Linked DNA regions of Chelatococcus sp. YT9. The protein of the gene in region 1 interacts with the protein of each later gene in a pairwise test. Links are inferred from orthologs where the notes say so. Each region holds a gene or a part of one and is shown in the gene's direction. Other genes may lie near its edges.

The links. Proteins that work in one complex are often made in the same cells at the same time.
Region 2: the proteins of KIO76_RS07490 (region 1) and grxD interact in binary tests that used the Escherichia coli proteins (3 or more experiments, as listed by UniProt). The link is inferred for Chelatococcus sp. YT9 from one-to-one orthologs.
Region 3: the proteins of KIO76_RS07490 (region 1) and KIO76_RS25900 interact in binary tests that used the Escherichia coli proteins (3 or more experiments, as listed by UniProt). The link is inferred for Chelatococcus sp. YT9 from one-to-one orthologs.

Annotation. Positions count from the first base shown.
Region 1 is NZ_JAHBRW010000001.1:1,667,743-1,675,098, forward strand. What follows is about bases 2,886-5,570. They hold KIO76_RS07490 (BolA family protein), read left to right. Parts: upstream 2,886-3,929; coding sequence 3,930-4,211; downstream 4,212-5,570. Other genes in these bases: KIO76_RS07485 (J domain-containing protein), read right to left, coding at 3,072-3,695; KIO76_RS07495 (D-alanyl-D-alanine carboxypeptidase family protein), read left to right, coding at 4,502-5,570. Also shown: cobaltochelatase subunit CobT, read right to left, coding at 1-1,737; cobaltochelatase subunit CobS, read right to left, coding at 1,788-2,774; more of KIO76_RS07495, read left to right, coding at 5,571-5,947; KIO76_RS07500 (CobW family GTP-binding protein), read left to right, coding at 6,117-7,334. UniProt on the Escherichia coli protein: Transcriptional regulator that plays an important role in general stress response. Has many effects on cell morphology, cell growth and cell division. Acts by regulating the transcription of many genes, including dacA (PBP-5), dacC (PBP-6), ampC and mreB.
Region 2 is NZ_JAHBRW010000001.1:440,802-446,078, forward strand. The notes cover bases 1-2,942. They hold grxD (Grx4 family monothiol glutaredoxin), read left to right. Parts: upstream 1-1,273; coding sequence 1,274-1,612; downstream 1,613-2,942. Other genes in these bases: purL (phosphoribosylformylglycinamidine synthase subunit PurL), read left to right, coding at 1-939; KIO76_RS01930 (BolA/IbaG family iron-sulfur metabolism protein), read left to right, coding at 975-1,211; tlpA (thiol:disulfide interchange protein TlpA), read right to left, coding at 1,954-2,601; lptM (LPS translocon maturation chaperone LptM), read left to right, coding at 2,893-2,942. Also shown: more of lptM, read left to right, coding at 2,943-3,183; lysA (diaminopimelate decarboxylase), read left to right, coding at 3,340-4,605; KIO76_RS01955 (TIGR02302 family protein), read left to right, coding at 4,739-5,277. UniProt on the Escherichia coli protein: Monothiol glutaredoxin involved in the biogenesis of iron-sulfur clusters.
Region 3 is NZ_JAHBRW010000002.1:1,283,770-1,289,028, reverse strand. The notes cover bases 1-2,924. They hold KIO76_RS25900 (ABC transporter permease), read left to right. Parts: upstream 1-833; coding sequence 834-2,015; downstream 2,016-2,924. Other genes in these bases: KIO76_RS25895 (ABC transporter ATP-binding protein), read left to right, coding at 2,012-2,924; osmF (glycine betaine ABC transporter substrate-binding protein OsmF), read left to right, coding at 1-799. Also shown: more of KIO76_RS25895, read left to right, coding at 2,925-2,962; KIO76_RS25890 (ABC transporter permease), read left to right, coding at 2,959-3,717; KIO76_RS25885 (MarR family winged helix-turn-helix transcriptional regulator), read left to right, coding at 4,019-4,501; KIO76_RS25880 (alpha/beta fold hydrolase), read right to left, coding at 4,482-5,259.

The DNA of each region.
Region 1 (7,356 bases):
GATGGCGATGAGCTCCACGGGCGAGCGCTCCTCGATCTCGGCGATGACGTGCCGGAGATGCCGCTCCAGATAGTTGCCGGGGTTGACGGACAATGTGGAATCGTCAACCGGGGCGCCGTCGGAGATGACCATCAGGATACGTCGTTGCTCCGGACGGCCGAGAAGGCGCTTATGGGCCCAATCAAGCGCTTCGCCGTCGATATTCTCCTTAAGCAGGCCTTCCCGCATCATAAGGCCGAGATTCCGGCGCGCTCGGCGCCAGGGAGCGTCGGCAGCCTTGTAGATGATGTGGCGCAGGTCGTTCAGCCGCCCAGGGTTGACGGGCTTGCCATTCTGCAACCAGGACTCACGCGATTGTCCGCCTTTCCAGGCGCGCGTCGTGAACCCGAGAATCTCGACCTTGACACCACAGCGCTCCAGTGTGCGTGCCAGCACGTCCGCGCAGGTGGCTGCAACCGTGATAGGTCGCCCACGCATGGAGCCCGAGTTATCGATCAGCAGTGAGACGACGGTGTCCTTGAAATCGGTGTCTTTCTCGCGCTTGAACGACAGCGGCTGGAAGGGGTCCGTCACAACCCGCGAGAGGCGCGCGGGATCGAGCATGCCCTCCTCCAGATCAAACTCCCATGAGCGGCTCTGCTGCGCGAGCAGACGCCGCTGCAGGCGGTTCGCGAGCCGCGCCACTACACCCTGGAGATTGTCGAGCTGCTTGTCGAGATAGGAGCGCAGCCGCGCCAATTCTTCCGGATCACACAGCTCTTCGGCGGCGATGATCTCGTCGAACTGGTTCGTGTAAACGCGGTAGTCAGGGCCGCGCGGCTCGTTGTGCCGAGGCGGTGGTGGGCGCCAGGCCTCCTCGGCGTCGTCCTCCTCGAAGGCGTCGCTGTCGTCGGGTACCTCGCCCTGCGGCGCTTCGGCCGTTTCGCTGGTGCCGTCCTCCATCTCGTCGCTGGCTTCGTCCGTCAGCTCGATGTCACCCTGCTCGGCGCTGGCGTCCTCCTGCGATTCGCCTTCGCCCTGTTCCTGCTTGTCGCCCTCTTCCTGGCTGTCGTCGGATTCGTCCTGCTCGCCCTCTGTGTCGGCATCTTCGGCCATGTCGAGATGCGTAAGGAGGTCACGGATCCCTCTCGCGAAAGCGCGCTGATTCTCAATCGTGCCGAGCAGGCTGTCGAGATCCTTGCCAGCCTTCGCTTCAATGACGTCTCGCCAGAGATCGACAATGCCCTGGGCTGCTGCCGGCGGCGGGCGGCCAGTCAAACGCTCACGCACCATCAGGGCGATTGCATCCTCGAGGGGGGCGTCGTCACGGTCCGTGATGCCCTGCAGGTTCGCGCGCTGGAAGCGCTCCTCGAGCACGGCGGTCAGGTTGTCGCCGACCCCTGTCATCCGCCGGGCGCCGATTGCCTCGACACGTGCCTGTTCCACCGCATCGAAGATGGCGCGGGCCGCCGCGCCCTGTGGCGCCAGCTTGCGATGCGTCACATCGTTGTGGCACGCGAGCCGGAGCGCCATGGCGTCAGCCTGGCCGCGCAGCAGGGCCACGTCGTGGGGCGACATGCGCCGGGGGGGCTCGCTCAGGCGCGCCCGGCCGGGCGTCAGCGCCGGCTTGTCTGACGAGAACGCGACCTCCAGCTCCGGCTGCCGCGCGATGGCGCGCAGCGTCGTCGCTACGGCCTGCTTCAGCGGTTCTGTCGGCGCCTCCTTCGGCGAGGACGGCTTGCGATTGGAAATAGACATGGGTCTCCTGCCGCCGGCCGATTATGGCATCGGACGCGGCGGCTCCATCATCAGCTCAGGGCGACGTTCACGGTCGATTCCGGCAGCTCCTTGCCGAAGCAGCGCTGGTAGAACTCGGCGACCAGCGAGCGCTCGAGTTCATCGCACTTGTTGAGGAAGGTCAGCCGGAAGGCAAACGCGATGTCGTTGAAGATATCTGCATTTTCCGCCCAGGTGATCACCGTGCGCGGCGACATCACGGTCGACAGGTCGCCGTTGATGAAGGCGTTGCGCGTCATATCCGCCACGCGCACCATCTTGCTCACGGTGTCGCGGCCAGCCGCGTCGCGATAGTGCGGCGACTTGGCCACGACGATATCGACCTCGCGGTCGTGCGGCAGGTAGTTCAGCGTCGCGACGATCGACCAGCGGTCCATCTGGCCCTGGTTGATCTGCTGCGTGCCGTGGTAGAGGCCGGAGGTGTCGCCGAGACCCACCGTGTTGGCGGTGGCGAACAGCCGGAAGGCCGGATGCGGGCGGATGACGCGGTTCTGGTCGAGCAGCGTGAGGCGACCCGAAACCTCGAGCACGCGCTGGATCACGAACATCACGTCCGGGCGGCCGGCATCATATTCGTCGAACACGAGCGCGATATTGTTCTGCAACGCCCAGGGCAGCATGCCATCACGGAATTCGGTGACCTGCATTCCATCCTTCACCACGATCGCGTCCTTGCCGACGAGATCGACGCGGCTGACGTGGCTGTCCAGGTTGACGCGCACGCACGGCCAGTTGAGGCGCGCGGCGACCTGTTCGATATGGGTCGACTTGCCCGTGCCGTGATAGCCGGTGATCATCACGCGTCGGTTGCGGGCGAAGCCCGCGAGAATAGCGAGGGTGGTGTCCCGATCGAACAGATAGTCCGGGTCGAGGTCGGGTACATGCTCATCAGGCTCGGAATAGGCGGGCACTTCGAGATCGGTTTCGATGCCGAACACCTTCTGCACGGACAGCTTCATGTCCGGGATGCCTGACTTGTTCTCACTCGTCGCTTGCATAGGTCCTCTCACTCCGTCGCGGCAAGCTCATGCCGCTCGTGGGGCGACTCGCATAAGTTCTCACGCCGCCGATGCGATATCTCGCCACGATAACCATGGATTGCCGTCAGGTCTCTGCCAACACCCCTCCACAGCCCCAGGCCATGGAAGCGGCGGGCCGACAGCGACCCTGGAAACGAGATACAGGGCCGCGTGCAAACAGGCAAATGGGCGAGCACCTCGCGGGGCCAAAATAAGCCGCGGCAGAAGCGCCCGCCAGCGCTCGCACCAGCGTCGTGCTTTCCGGATCCGCCGTGGTCAGCACAATCCAAGTGCCTTCAACGTGTTGTAGGCGCGGATAATGGCTTGCAGCCGCTCCTCGAAGGCCCGGTCGCCGCCATTCGCGTCAGGGTGAAAACGCTTCACCAGCAACTTGTAGCGAGCCTTGATCGTGACGGCATCCACCCCTTCGTCGAGGCCGAGCGTGTCGAGCGCCTGCAACGCGGGCTTCGAGAGCCTTGGCTTGGCCTCCTCCTGGCGCGCGGCCTGGTTGAATGCCCGCGCCCCGAAGACACCGAACGGATCCTCCACATTGGCTCCGGCCGCCTTGCCATTCTCACTGGCCGAACGCGTGGCGCCGCGCGCTGCCGCGTTCATGCCCATCGTCCAGGTGGGGCGGTGGCCGAGGACGGCATCCTTCTGGAAAGCGGCAACCGCGTCATCGCTCATGCCGTTGAAATAATTATAGGACTGGTTGTAGGCGCGCACATGCTCGAGGCAGAAGCGCCAGTACTCGTTCTCGTGGCCGCGTCCCTTTGGCGCGCGATGATCACCCGGCTTGTCGCAACCGGGATGCTCGCACACATGTGTTGCCGCCGCCGCCGGCTTGCTGGCCGTCGACTTCACCCGGATGCGATCGAAGAGGCGCGAATTCAGATTCATGACCATCAGATTATGTTTGCGCGAACAGCATGGACAAGTGGTTTAAAGACACGGCAGCCCCGCCATAAACTCGACCCTGGCCTTGGCTGGAGCCTCAACCACGGGGTTTGATCCGCGGACTGAGGCATTCGCACCCGATGGCGACGACCCGCACAGAGCCGCGTCCCTTGCAGCTTCCCCTCGGGCTATCCTCGGACTACGAACGTGTGACCCACTTCGCGAGAAGGAGCCCCCATGGTCCGCGCCGACAGGATCAATGCCAAGCTAACCGCCGGTCTCGAGCCGCTCGCCCTGAGCGTCATCGATGAGTCGCACCAGCATGCCGGACATGGCGGCTGGCGTGAAGGCGGAGAAACACATTACCGCATCACTATCGTCGCGGATGCTTTTACAGGCAAGTCGCGCCTGGAAAGGCACAGGCTCGTCAACGCGCTTCTCAAGGATGAATTCGCCGACGGCCTGCACGCTCTCGCCATAGAAGCAGCAGCGCCTGGCGAGGCAGTGCGTGGCATTTGACTGTCATATTCTGCCGCGATGATGACGCATGAGTCGCTAATATGGTGGCATTCTTCGCCATCTGGTAACTTTTCTCGTGTGAAACTATGGGCCTTGCCCGGAACCTGCCGTATTATACGGTTAGCTGTCGCTGCGTTCCGGCGGCTAGCCTCGATTGATAAGCGTCGAGAATGTTGAGCGTTATCCGCTGCTTATGACTGCAGGATCGTGTGAGTGCGCGCATGAAAGAGCCGGCGTCCCCAGGGGGCTGGTATTCTGTGCCCCTTGATTAAGGTTGGATAATGACGAACGTGATCTCTCGTTGGGCGGTTGCCTCTTTCGTCGCCGTGGCGGCCACCGGCATTTCGATAGCATCCGTTACGCCAGCTACCGCCAATCCGACCTTGGTCGTCGATGTCGCCAGCGGGCGAGTGCTGCAATCCACCCAGGCCTCCGATCTTTGGTATCCGGCTTCCCTCACGAAGCTGATGACGACCTATCTCGTTTTCCAGGAGATCAAGGCGGGCCGTCTCGCTCTCGACACACCCCTCAAGGTGTCCGCAAGGGCGGCCGCGGAAAAGCCGTCGAAAATCGGCGTCCGGCCAGGATCCGAGATTACCGTCGACAACGCGCTCAAGATGATGCTCGTGAAGTCGGCCAACGATATTGCCGTGGTGCTGGCCGAAGGTGTCAGCGGTTCGGTTGAGGCGTTTGTCGCCCGCATGAACCAGACAGCCCAGTCCATCGGGATGTACGACAGCTACTTCGCCAACCCCAATGGCATGCCGGACGATCGCGCCCGCACCAGCGCGCGCGACTTGGCGGTGCTCGCCCGGTCCCTGATCGTCGATTTTGCTCCCTACCGCGGCTATTTCGAAATCGGCTCTATCCAGCTCGGCAAGCGCACCTTCCAGAATACCAACGGCCTCGTCGGCCGCTATCCCGGGTCCACGGGCATGAAGACGGGATTCATCTGCGCATCTGGGTTCAATGTGGTGGCCACCGCCCAGCAGGGCAACCGTGAGCTTCTCACTGTGGTGCTGGGGGCTCCGTCTGCCGTGCAGCGGACGATCCAGGCCGCCGAGTTGTTCGACTCCGGCTTCTCGCAATGGGGCGGAGGCGGGCCAACCGTCGACAGCCTGCCGCGTGCGGCGCAGGCGGAGCCTGTTAATCTCTACAACGAGATCTGCGGCAAAAATCGCGCACCCTATCTGGTCGATGATGACAATGCGGCGCCGGTCAGTGCGTCGGCTAGCGACGGCGGCAGTCTTGCCAGCTTCTTCTCCAGTGGGCAGCGTGTGAATGGCGCGGCCGCTGTGCGCGGATCCTCGCCAAATCGCCTCGCCCCGCGCGAGAAATTCGTACCGCTCGCCGTTTTCATTGGTCGCACGCCCGGTGCGGAGCCGGATCCCGCCGCCGTTGCGGAGGCAGCGAAGCCGAAGGCCGCCAAGGCGACCAAGCAGGCGGTCAAGACCAACGCGAACGGGCGTAAGCAGATCGAGATCAGCCGTTCCGGAAAAGGTGTGCCGGCTGCTGGAGCCACTGCCTTCGCACCCGTCGAGCAGCCGGGCGGCAGCGCTTCCGGTGCCCTTCAAAAAGCGATCAAGCCAGCCAAGAAAGCGGTCTCAGCCGACAAAGCGGCAGCGGCCAAGGCCTCAGCGCCGACGCCGGCGCCTCGCCCCGCCGCCAAATCTGGCGCCGCTGCCAAGAGCACTGCGAAGACCAAGCCGTTAAGCCTGAATTCCGTCAAGGATTGATCTTTTCGGCAGATGCCGGGCATGCATGAAGCGCATGTTCTGTTCGAAGTGATATAATGTTACATAAGGGCGAGGCATTGATGTCTCGCCCTTTTTCATTGTGTTTGATGGATCCCCGCGCCGTGTCCATCGTGCGGTGCGCCGTGTGATCAGCCCAGGAATGTGACAGATGACATTGCCAGAGGAACCACGCCGGGCGCCGCGCCCAAAGGGACCGATACCTGCGATACCACTGACGATTCTCACCGGCTTTCTCGGCGCTGGAAAGACAAGTCTTCTCAACGCCCTCCTGCGCGAGCCGGATCTGGCCGACACGGTCGTCATCATCAACGAATTCGGGGAAATCGGCCTCGATCATCTTCTCGTCGAAAAGGCCGACGAGGGCATGGTGACCTTGGCTTCAGGCTGTTTGTGCTGCACGATTCGTGGCGATCTCATTTCCACCCTCGAGGATCTTCTGCGCCGCCGTGACAACGGCCGCATCGTGGCTTTCCGCCGGGTGGTCATCGAAACCACGGGACTGGCCGATCCCGCGCCTGTTCTGCACACGGTCCTGTATCATCCTTATCTCGCCAAGCGGTTTGCAATCGATGGGGTGATCACCGTCGTCGATGCGGTCAACGGCGCGGCGACGCTCGACACCCATATCGAGGCCCTGAAGCAGGCGGCCGTCGCTGACCGTCTTGTCATCAGCAAGACGGATCTGCCGGAAACGAGCGAGGCAGACGTCACGGCGTTGAAGCGCCGCCTCGCCGCGCTCAACCCGGCCGCGCCGATTCTGGACATCGCCCAAGGCGAGGCTAAGCCCGCCGCCTTGCTCGGGATCGGGCTCTATGACGTTGACGGCAAGATCGCCGACGTGCGGGCCTGGCTGCAGGCGGAGGCGTTCGACGACAGCCATCGCGACGGGCATGGCCATCACCACGGGCATGATCACGCCGGTGATGATCATCATCATGGCCATCGCGGCCATGACCACGAGGGGCACCATCACCATCATGACGTAAACCGGCACGACGCCCGGATCCGTGCGTTCTGCCTCACAAGCACGCGGCCGATCACCGCCCATAACCTCGATCTGTTCCTCGATCTCCTGCGCGCTTCCCATGGTCCCAATCTCCTGCGGGTCAAGGGCCTCGTGGCGCTCGCCGACGATCCTGACCACCCGATGGTCATCCATGGCGTGCAGCATGTCTTCCACCAGCCGATCCGGCTGGATCGGTGGCCGGACGGGGACCGACGCAGTCGTCTAGTCTTTATTCTGCGCGATCTCGATGAGAGCTTCGTATCGCGTCTGTGGAACGCCTTCCTCGGCGAACCTTCGATCGACGCTCCCGACGCCGCGGCCTTGACAGCCAACCCTCTGGCGCTCGGCGGGGGACGCTAGGCGGAGCGCTATTCGGAGGAGT
Region 2 (5,277 bases), 1.2 Mb from region 1 along the record:
CACATCATCCAGGGCAACACCGTGCAGACGCCGGGCGGCGACGCGGCCGTCGTGCGCATCAAGGACGGCCCCAAGGGCATCGCGCTGACCACCGACGTGACCCAGCGCTATTGCGAGGCCGATCCGGTCGAGGGCGGCAAGCAGGCGGTGGCCGAGGCCTGGCGCAACATCACCGCGGTCGGCGCCAAGCCCCTGGCCTTGACCGACAACCTCAATTTCGGAAACCCCGAGCGGCCGGAATATATGGGCCAGTTCGTCGGCGCCATCCAGGGCATTGGCGAGGCGTGCCGGGCGCTCGATTTCCCCATCGTCTCCGGCAATGTCTCGCTCTACAACGAGACCCAGGGGCGCGGCATCCTCCCGACGCCCTCGATCGGCGGCGTCGGTCTCATCGCGGATGTCACGAAGGCCGCGAGCCTACCCTTCAGGGCGGCGGGCGAGGCCATCCTCATCGTCGGCGAGACGGCGGGATGGCTCGGCCAGTCGGTCTACCTGCGCGACGTCTGCGGCCGTGAGGAAGGCGCGCCGCCGCCGGTCGATCTCAGCGCCGAGCGTCGCAACGGCGATTTCGTGCGCGAGCTCATCCTCGCCGGCGAGGCGACGGCCGTGCATGACCTGTCCGACGGCGGCCTGGCCGTGGCGCTCGCGGAAATGGCGATGGCCTCCGGCATCGGCGCGACGATCGAGGCCCTGCCTGCGACCATGCCCGCCCATGCGTTCCTCTTCGGCGAGGATCAGGCGCGCTACGTCGTGACGGTGCCGGCCTCGAAGGCTGACGACGTCATCGCTGCGGCCGCGCAAGCCGGCGTCCCCGCGTCACGGCTCGGCACGACCGGCGGCGAAGCGTTGCAGTGGCCGGGCGAAGCGCCCATATCAGTAGCTGATCTCAAGAGCCGGCATGAGGCTTGGCTCCCGGATTACATGGCTGGTAAAGTTTAAGTCTGAAACCAACATCCACGAGGACCTGATAAGCCATGGCAATGGATGCCCACGACATCGAGGTGCTGATCAAGGCCCATATTCCCGATGCCGTCGTCGAGATCCGTGACTTGGCGGGGGATGGGGATCACTATGCCGCGACGGTGATCGCGCCCTCCTTCAAGGGCAAAAGCCGCCTGCAGCAGCATCAGACGGTTTACGCCGCCCTGCAGGGCCGCATGGGCGGCGCGCTGCACGCCCTTGCGCTGACGACCTCGGCTCCCCAAGATTGAGCCCAGACGATTGACCTACGACCGAGGCGCGCATCTTGTGCGCCGACCCAAGGATTGATTCCATGACCGATGCCCGCGCGTTCATCGACAATGCCGTGAAGACCAACGACATCGTGCTGTTCATGAAGGGCACGCCGCAGTTTCCCATGTGCGGGTTTTCCGGCCAGGTCGTCCAGATCCTCGATTATCTCGGCGTCGCCTATCAGGGCGTCAACGTCCTCGACGACGCCGATGTCCGACAGGGCATCAAGGACTATTCCAACTGGCCGACCATTCCTCAGCTCTATGTGAAGGGCGAGTTCATCGGCGGCTGCGATATTGTGCGCGAAATGTTCCAGTCCGGAGAATTGCAGACGTTCCTCGGCGAAAAGGGCATCGCCGTTCGGCAGGCGGCGGGCTGAGGACGAACGATTTTCCGGCAAGGCAATCTCGGCGTGTGACATCCTTGGTAGGCTGTACAGCAGGCTGCCAAGGAGATGTATGACCACAACCCTTGATCTCTGGATCCCCTTCCCGAGAGCCTTCGGCTCTCGCCGGGGATGACAAGTGGGCCGTCATACTTGGGCCGTGATACGCTTGGTGTCATCCCCGGCGGCGGCGTAGCGCCGGGAAGGGGATCCATGAATACTGCCGACCCTCGTTCTTCATGAGGCGTTCATGGGCCCTGTCCCTCTCCCACGGGGAGAAGGGGCGCTTCTATCGAGCCGGGACACTCAGATAAGGTTGACTGACCTCCGACCCGTCACCGCGCCATCGCTGCCTTGATCAGCGCGACCGCATCGTCGGAAGCCCATTCTGCCGGGCCTGCGAGGCTCGCGAGCATGCAGCCGTTGCGGTCGACGACGACGGTGGTCGGCATGCCGAAAGCTTTCCCTGCCTCCTTGAGCGCCTGGAAAACCTTCGCTTCCGGGTCGGCATAATAGCCGAGCTTATGGATGCCGTTCTCGGTGAGCCAGGCCTTGGGCTTGTCGAGGTTGCGCGTGTCGATATTGATGGCGACGACCTGGAAATCGTCGCCCCCGAGCTTCGCCTGCAATTGGTCGAGGGCCGGCATTTCCTTGCGGCAAGGCACGCACCAGGTCGCCCAGAGATTGACGAGCACCGTGCGACCAGCGAAATCAGCCATGGTCACTGCCTTGCCATCCTGATCCTTGAAGGCAAGGGCCGGAATCGGCTTCGGGCGCTTTTCCACCTGCACCGCAGCGACCTCGCCGCGCGCCAGCTCGTCGAGCCGGGCGGCAAGCGCTGTGTTCGCCTTGCACAGCCCGACGTCACCCTGCGAGCTCGGCGTCGCGAGGGCATAGACAAGGCCGCCGGCAACGGCGAGGCCCAAAAGAGCCGCCAGCGCGAGCGAGGCTTTACCGCGCGTTGCAAGAAACTGAAAACCCATATCGCCCCTTCGACCAAAATTTGAGCAAACGGCATGCCTCGGTGCGATATACGAGGTTAGACAGGCGAAATGAAGTGCAGCCGCCAGGACAGCGTGATCGCCACAAGATCGTGATCGACGAGCAGCCCCCACCCGACCTCGGTGCCGCGAAGGGCAACCAGGGGCGGCATGCTTTGCAAACGGTTAACGGATTTGGCGCAGTTCATGGGGTGTGTTGCGATCCGATCCGACTTCGGGGCTCGCACTTGGGCCGGGTTTCGCTATAGTGCCGCCGCTATTCGGAGATTGCTTGTGATCGGAATCCTCTCTTCTCGCCCAGCCGCCCCATCGCCGCATCCGGGTGTCAACCGCTCGCGCGGCATCCGTGTCGCCGTTGTGGCGGTGGTCGTTGCCGTCGCCCTCGGCGCTTGCGGCCGGCGCGGGGCGCTTGAAATGCCCCCCGATCCGAACGCGCCCAAGACCGAGCAATCTGAGACGACCGCACCGTCGCTGACCCCCTCCCCCATCGGAGCTCAGCGGGAGAAACGATCAACCGGTTATGTCATCCCCAACAGGCCGTTCATCCTGGACAAGATCCTTTAACATCCCGGAGCGGTTTGAGATCCTCGTCTATCCCCCCGCGAGCGCTGAGCGCCCCCGCGGGCGACATCAGGGAGCCTCGGTTCACCAAAGCGCACGTGCTTTGGTCGATCCGTACTCCAGTCCAGGTTTATCGAACGTCCGGTTATCGAGCGTCCCATGCATCATTTTGCTTATTCCAACGGCGTCATGCATGCCGAGGACGTGTCCATCGCCCGCATCGCGGATGAGGTGGGCACGCCGTTCTACTGTTATTCCACCGCGACGCTCGAACGGCACTATCGCGTCTTCTCGGAGGCCTTCGGAGAGCTGCCCTCGATCGTCTGCTACGCGCTGAAGGCAAACTCCAACCAGGCTGTCATTGCGACGCTGGCGCGCCTCGGCGCTGGTGCTGATATCGTCTCGGAGGGGGAGCTGCGGCGAGCACTCGCGGCCGGCATTCCTGCCCAGCGCATTGTGTTCTCCGGCGTCGGCAAGACGAAAGACGAGATGGCCTTCGCGCTGAAGCAGGGCATCCTCTGCTTCAATGTGGAATCGGAACCCGAACTCGAGGCCCTGTCGGAAGTCGCGCACGCGCTCGGCCTTGCCGCCCCCATCTCGTTGCGCGTCAATCCGGACGTCGACGCCAAGACCCACGCCAAGATCTCGACCGGAAAATCCGACAACAAGTTCGGCATTCCCATCTCGCGAGCCAGGGATGTCTATGCCCGTGCCGCCACCCTGCCCGGAATCGCGGTTCATGGCGTCGACATGCATATCGGCAGTCAGATCACCGATCTCACGCCAGTGGACAACGCCGCGAGCCTCCTGGCTGAGCTCGCAAGGGATCTCATGGCCGCCGGCCATCATCTCACTCATGTGGATTTCGGCGGCGGGCTTGGAGTACCCTATGAAGAGGACAAGGTCGCGCCGCCCGATCCCGTCGCTTATGCAGCCATCGTCAAGCGCCATGCCGGCAATCTCGGCCTCACGCTCCTGTTTGAGCCCGGCCGGCTTATTGTAGGCAACGCCGGCATCCTCGTGACGCGCGTGCTTTACGTAAAGACAGGTGACAGCCGCACTTTCGTGATTTGCGACGCCGGCATGAATGACCTGATCAGGCCGACGCTCTACGAAGCCCATCACGACATCAAGCCGGTGGTTATTCCAAAGCCCGATGCCGGAAACGTGATTGCGGACGTGGTCGGGCCCGTCTGCGAGAGCGGCGACTACCTGGCGCTTGGCCGCCGGATCCCCCGTGCCGCCGCCGGCGACTTGTTGGCCGTAATGACTGCGGGCGCATACGGTGCGGTGCAGGCGAACACCTATAATACGCGCCCGCTCGTGCCGGAAGTTATGGTGCGTGGTGCCGATTACGCCGTCGTCCGGCCGCGCCCCACTTACGACGAATTGATCGGGCTTGATCGTCTGCCCGCGTGGCTGTGATCGGCGCGTAGCTTTTTATCTGACGCTGACGTGCTACCTTATAGCCTTGGGGAACCCCAGGGCCGTCGGCATTTGCCGGCCGCCAGCAGTCGTGACCGGATGGTGAGACCGGTCGACGCGTCAGGAGATCCGGATGCAGGACGCTCCACCGCCCATCTCGCGTGCCAGGGCTGGCCGGGCTCGAGGCCCGGATAGCGCTGTTGTGCGCCTTGAGCGGCTGATCGGCCAATCACGCCTCGCCTTGGCGTGGGAGCGGGTCTGGCCTGCCCTGTGGTGGCCGGCCGCTGTTGTCGCCGCCTTCCTCGTCCTGTCCTGGCTGGGCCTCTGGACGTTCGTTCCCGCCCAATACCGCATCGTTGGCGTCGGCATCCTTGTCGCCGCTTTCGCCGCGTCGCTCTGGCCCCTGGTACGGGTCTCATGGCCGACGCGCGCTGCCGCGCTGAATCGGCTCGACCGGGATGCGCCGGTGGCCAACCGGCCAGCGAGCACATTCGACGACACGTTGGCCATAGGCCAGAGCGATCCGGCGACTGTGGCCTTGTGGGAAGTGCACCGGCGGCGCGCCCGGGCCGCTCTCGACAAACTGAAGGTGGCCGCTCCGGCCCCGGGGATGGCCAACCGGGACCCGCGCGCCTTGCGGGCGATCCCGTTGCTGGCGCTGTTCGCCGCGGC
Region 3 (5,259 bases), on another replicon or contig:
TGGCAACATCATACAGGTCGCGCTGAATGCCAACGGCATCAAGACTCAGGATCGCATTCAGCTCGGCGCAACGCCTGTGGTCCGGAAGGCGATCATCGCGGGTGAGATCGACATCTATCCCGAGTATACCGGGAACGCAGGCTTCTTCTTCAACAAGGCCGACGACCCGCTTTGGAAGGACAGCGCAAAAGGCTTTGAAGCGGCCAAGACGCTCGACTACGACGCCAATAAAATCGTTTGGCTCGTTCCGGCGCCCGCCAACAATACCTGGGCAATCGCTGTTCGTAAGGATATCGCGGAACCCAACAAGCTTGCGACCATGTCCGATTTTGGCAAGTGGGTCGCCGGTGGCGGTAAGGTGGTGCTCGCCGCCTCAGCCGAGTTCGTTAACTCGGCAGCCGCCCTGCCCGCCTTTCAGACGGCATATGGTTTCGCGATGAAACCCGACCAGTTGATCGTATTGTCGGGCGGGGATACGGCGACGACGATCAAGGCGGCCGCGGACAAGACCAACGGCTCAAACGCCGCGATGGTCTACGGAACGGACGGAGGGATCGCGGCCTCCGACCTGGTGGTGCTCGCCGACGACAAGAATGTGCAGCCTGTTTATGCGCCTACACCGATCATCCGAGAGGCGGTCCTCAAGGACAATCCGAAAATCGCAGACATTCTGAAGCCAATTTTCCAGTCTCTCGATCTGACGACGCTGCAGGGGCTTAACGCGAAGGTTCAGCTAGGCGGTGAGCCGGCAAAGGCTGTTGCCACAGACTATCTGAAATCCAAAGGTTTCGTGAAGTGAGGACCCGCACGCCATTCGGCGAAACCCGCAACGGATGACGGATTGCCGCCTACCGCTCGGAGGAAAGCGCCTGTCGATAGACCGGCTCGGAATCCTTATTACGCTTTTCCTGGGGTTCGCCCTCTGGCCGTCTCCCTTCGTCACCGTCCGCGCCAATCGGATCGCCAGCGGCCAGCCCTTCACCCTGTTCGAGGCTTTACCGTGGTTCGGGATTGCAGCGCTGTTATCTGCCGTACTGGTGGCTGCCGTAGTCGCGCTGTCTGTCCGGCAGCCCTGGGCTCGCTTAGCAGCGGCCACCCTGGGCCTCATCATCCTGTTGCCAGCCGTCGGCCTTGCCGCCACATGGCTCACACCGGCAGGCAACAGCTTTGCACGTATCTCTCCCGCCGTCGGATTTTGGCTGCTCGCGCTGGGATTGGCTCTGCTCGTCGCGGACAGCATGACGCGCTTGCACGTCTCACCCGCGGCGCGCGTTGGTGCGCTTGTCTCGGCAGCTCTCGTGATCGCGCTCATCATCACCTCCGGTGCCTGGAACGATCTTTCAGTGATGAAGGAATATGCTAACCGGTCCGACAGCTTCGGTCGTGAGATCTATCAGCACCTCCTTCTTGCCATAGGCTCTCTCGTCAGCGCGATCACCGTGGGCGTGCCGCTGGGCATCCTTTGCCATAGGCGAGCGGGGCTTCGCGCCGCCGCGCTTCAGACGCTCGGCATAGTCCAGACGATACCGAGCATCGCTCTGTTCGGAATCCTTATGGTACCGCTCGGATATCTCGCCGCGACCGTGCCGCTGGCGCACGCCGTTGGAATACGAGGCATTGGTGCTGCGCCGGCTTTTGTCGCCTTATTTCTCTATTCCCTGCTGCCGATTGTGGCCAATACGGTTGTTGGGCTGGATCAGGTTTCCGCGGCCGTGATAGATGCGGCGCGGGGCATGGGCATGTCGCGGCGGCAACGGCTCTTGCACGTCGAGTTGCCGCTTTCCCTACCAATCATTCTGGCGGGAGCCCGCATTGTGCTCGTCCAGAATTTGGGACTTGCAAGCGTTGCCGCATTGATCGGCGGCGGCGGCCTCGGAACATTCATCTTCCAAGGCATAGGGCAAACCGCCATGGATCTTGTTCTGCTCGGTGCCATTCCCATCGTCGCGATGGCCTTTGCCGCCGCGGTCATCCTCGATGCAATGGTCGATTTTGCAGACAGGGGAACAGCGTGATCGAGGTCGAGCATCTCACGAAACGCATCGGCGATACGGCGATCGTGGACGACGTGTCGATGACCGTCGAGGCGGGCACTATCACGGTGGTGGTCGGGACCTCAGGGGCAGGCAAATCGACGTTGCTGCGCATGATTAACAGGTTGATCGCGCCAACCCGCGGCCGCGTGCTCATCGATGGCCATGATACCATGACCATTCCGGAGGACACGCTGCGGCATCGGATCGGCTATGTCATCCAAGGCAACGGCCTCTTTCCCCATTGGACGGTCGCGCGCAACATTGCGACGGTCCCGCGCCTGCTGGGATGGGATGCACGGCGGATCGATCAACGCGTGAACGATCTCCTGCTGTTGTTTCAGCTCGATCCAGGCGAATTCGCGGGCAAGTTTCCACATCAGCTCTCCGGCGGACAACAGCAACGGGTGGGGGTGGCACGGGCCCTTGCCGCGGAACCCAACCTACTCCTGATGGATGAGCCGTTCGGGGCCCTCGACCCGGTCATACGCGGGCGAGCGCAAGACGATCTGCTCGGCATTCAACGCCGTTTCGGCACGACAATCATGCTCGTTACCCATGACATGGAAGAGGCCTACCATCTGGGCGATCGCATAGCGGTGATGCACGAAGCAAAACTCGTGCAGTACGGCACACCGGCAGAGCTGTTGATCCGACCGGCGGAGGGCTTTGTGGAGCGCCTCGTGGGATCACCCGACCGACCTTTTCGCCTTCTGTCACTCGCCAAAGTTCGCGATGCGATCGAGCCGGGTGAAGTACCGGGGGTGCCGATAGATCCCGACCTCAACCTTCGGGACGCGCTGTCCCGACTGATATGGACCGGGGCAGAACGCCTCCCCGTCGCGCCAGAACAGGGGCGACCGGGCGGGCACATCAGCGTGAGGGGGATCATCGCTCACGGTCGTTCTACAACGCGGCTCGCCCGATGAAGCATTTCGGTCTTCTCGGACGAGGCCTGGTCCTCATCCTCCTCCTTGGTTTCATCTTGTCCCCGCAATCCTTCGCTCCCTTGTTTCGGCCCCTGACGGAGAACAACGCCCCGGCCATCTATAATCATGGTTCGTTGCTGTCCCTCACCCTCTCGCATCTGACCATCGTGTTCGTCGCCACCTGCGCGAGCACGCTTATCGCCGTAAGCCTGGGGATCCTGGTCACCCGCCCGAGTGGAGCGGAGTTTCTGCCCCTCTCGCGCAGCTTGGTGAACATTGGCCAGACCTTCCCGCCGGTCGCCGTGCTTGCGATCACGGTCCCACTCGTCGGGTTCGGCGAGATGCCGACCTTCATCGCCCTCTTCCTGTATGGCCTGTTGCCGATTTTCGAGAATACACTCACAGGCTTGGCGCAGGTCTCACCCTTGACCCGCGACGCCGCCAGGGGAATGGGGATGACCCCAACTCACCGCCTGGTTCACGTCGAGTTGCCTTTGGCACTGCCGGTAATCCTGGCAGGCATACGGATCTCGACGATCATCAATCTCGGCACCGCCACGCTTGGCTCGACGGTCGCCGCCAAAGGGCTGGGTGAGGTGATCATTGCCGGCCTCCAGTCGAATAACCAAGCATTCGTACTCCAAGGCGGGCTCATCGTGGCGATGCTAGCCGTTCTCGTCGATGGTCTGCTCATCGGTCTCGAGCGCCTCGCCACCTCGCGGCTCGGAGGAAGTGCGCCGAAAGTACGGTTGTGACGAGAACCGACTTCCGTTTGTGCACCTTGCCTCACCCACTGCAGGACAGCCGCGAGGGACAGTCCCAGGCGCCCCTATTGCCCGATCAATGGCCAAGGACAGCTCCCAGAGACTTTCCTCTCGAAGCTTGGCCTCGTCCAATGTTCTGTTGTGATAGACCGCTGCTGGTGTCCCATCAGAACGCTTTACCCAAAATCATGCGTTTGATATCAAGCTGGCAAGGCTACGCTAGTCGTGTCTTCACGAACTGGAATCCGCTCAGCCGCCTGATTTCGATGACTTGCCGACAAATGGAAGCAAAATGAAAAAAGGAGACGATATAAGAAAGTCGAATTCGTTACCAGATTTGGAGAGTGACTACTTCATTACTGAATTCATTCCTTATCTGTTGAACAATATAACAAATTCGATGAATCAGAAATTCAAGAAGTCGCTGCGAAAGTTCGACCTCAATGTCTCGCAATGGCGCGTGCTGGTCGCATTGGGGGCACGGAGCCATATTTCCCTCACAGACCTCGGACAGTTCACGGCCATTGACCAGCCAAGTCTCAGCCGCATCGTGGACCAGCTCGTGGACAGGCAGCTCGTAACACGCATGCCACGCCCGAATGACGGGCGCTTCAATGAAATTGCACTTGCGCCTGCTGGCAGGGCTCTGCGGGATTCGGCTTGGCCCGTTGCCATGGCTCACAGCGAACAGATGTTGGCCAATCTCCTGCCGGAGGAGCAGGAGCACTTACGTGTCCTGCTGAAGAAAGTGGCAGCTAACTTTGCGCGCGACTAGGGGGCAAGCGGGCGAGGAACGCTGCCACGGCCGCGTTGAAAGCGCTTGGATTTTCGATGTTCGACAGATGGCCGGCGCCGGGGATCACGACCAGCTCCGATCCGGGGATGTCCCGGTTTATCTGCCTCGACAAGTCGGGCGGGGTCAATTTGTCATGTTCCCCGACGATGATCAGCGTGGGCACGCTGATCGCGCCGACGTTGCCGACATAATCATCATCGAGATTGGCACGGATCGCCTTTAGGTAAGATTCGCTGCGCAGGGCACTGATGCTAGCGATAAGCCGCTCCAGCGCAGCCGTGCTCACCTGCGGTGCGGCCAGTGATCGCGCGACGCTCTCCGCGATCTCCGAAGGCTTTTTTCCCTCCATCAATGGCTTTGCGCGGCTATTGAAGAAAGCATCGCGATCTTCCTTGCTGCGCGTGTCGACGGTATCAGGACGCGAGTCTGCCAGGATCAGAGAAGCAACCCGCGCCGGGTGACGCGAATAGAAGCGTTGCGCAATACGACCGCCAAGCGATAGTCCGCAAATATGGGCTTTCGTCGCGCCAAAGAAATCCAGTACGCGCACGACATCATCGGCAAAAATATCGAAGGAAGCGGCCCCTGCGTAGTCCTCGCTTCCGCCGTAACCGCGAATGTCCAACGCGACCGTACGATGGGTCGGCGAGAAAGCCGCCACCTGCTCCGCCCAGTTAGAGCGGTTGCCGCCGATGCCGTGCAGAAAGAGCAGAAGCTCTCCGCTGCCGCCCTGGTCG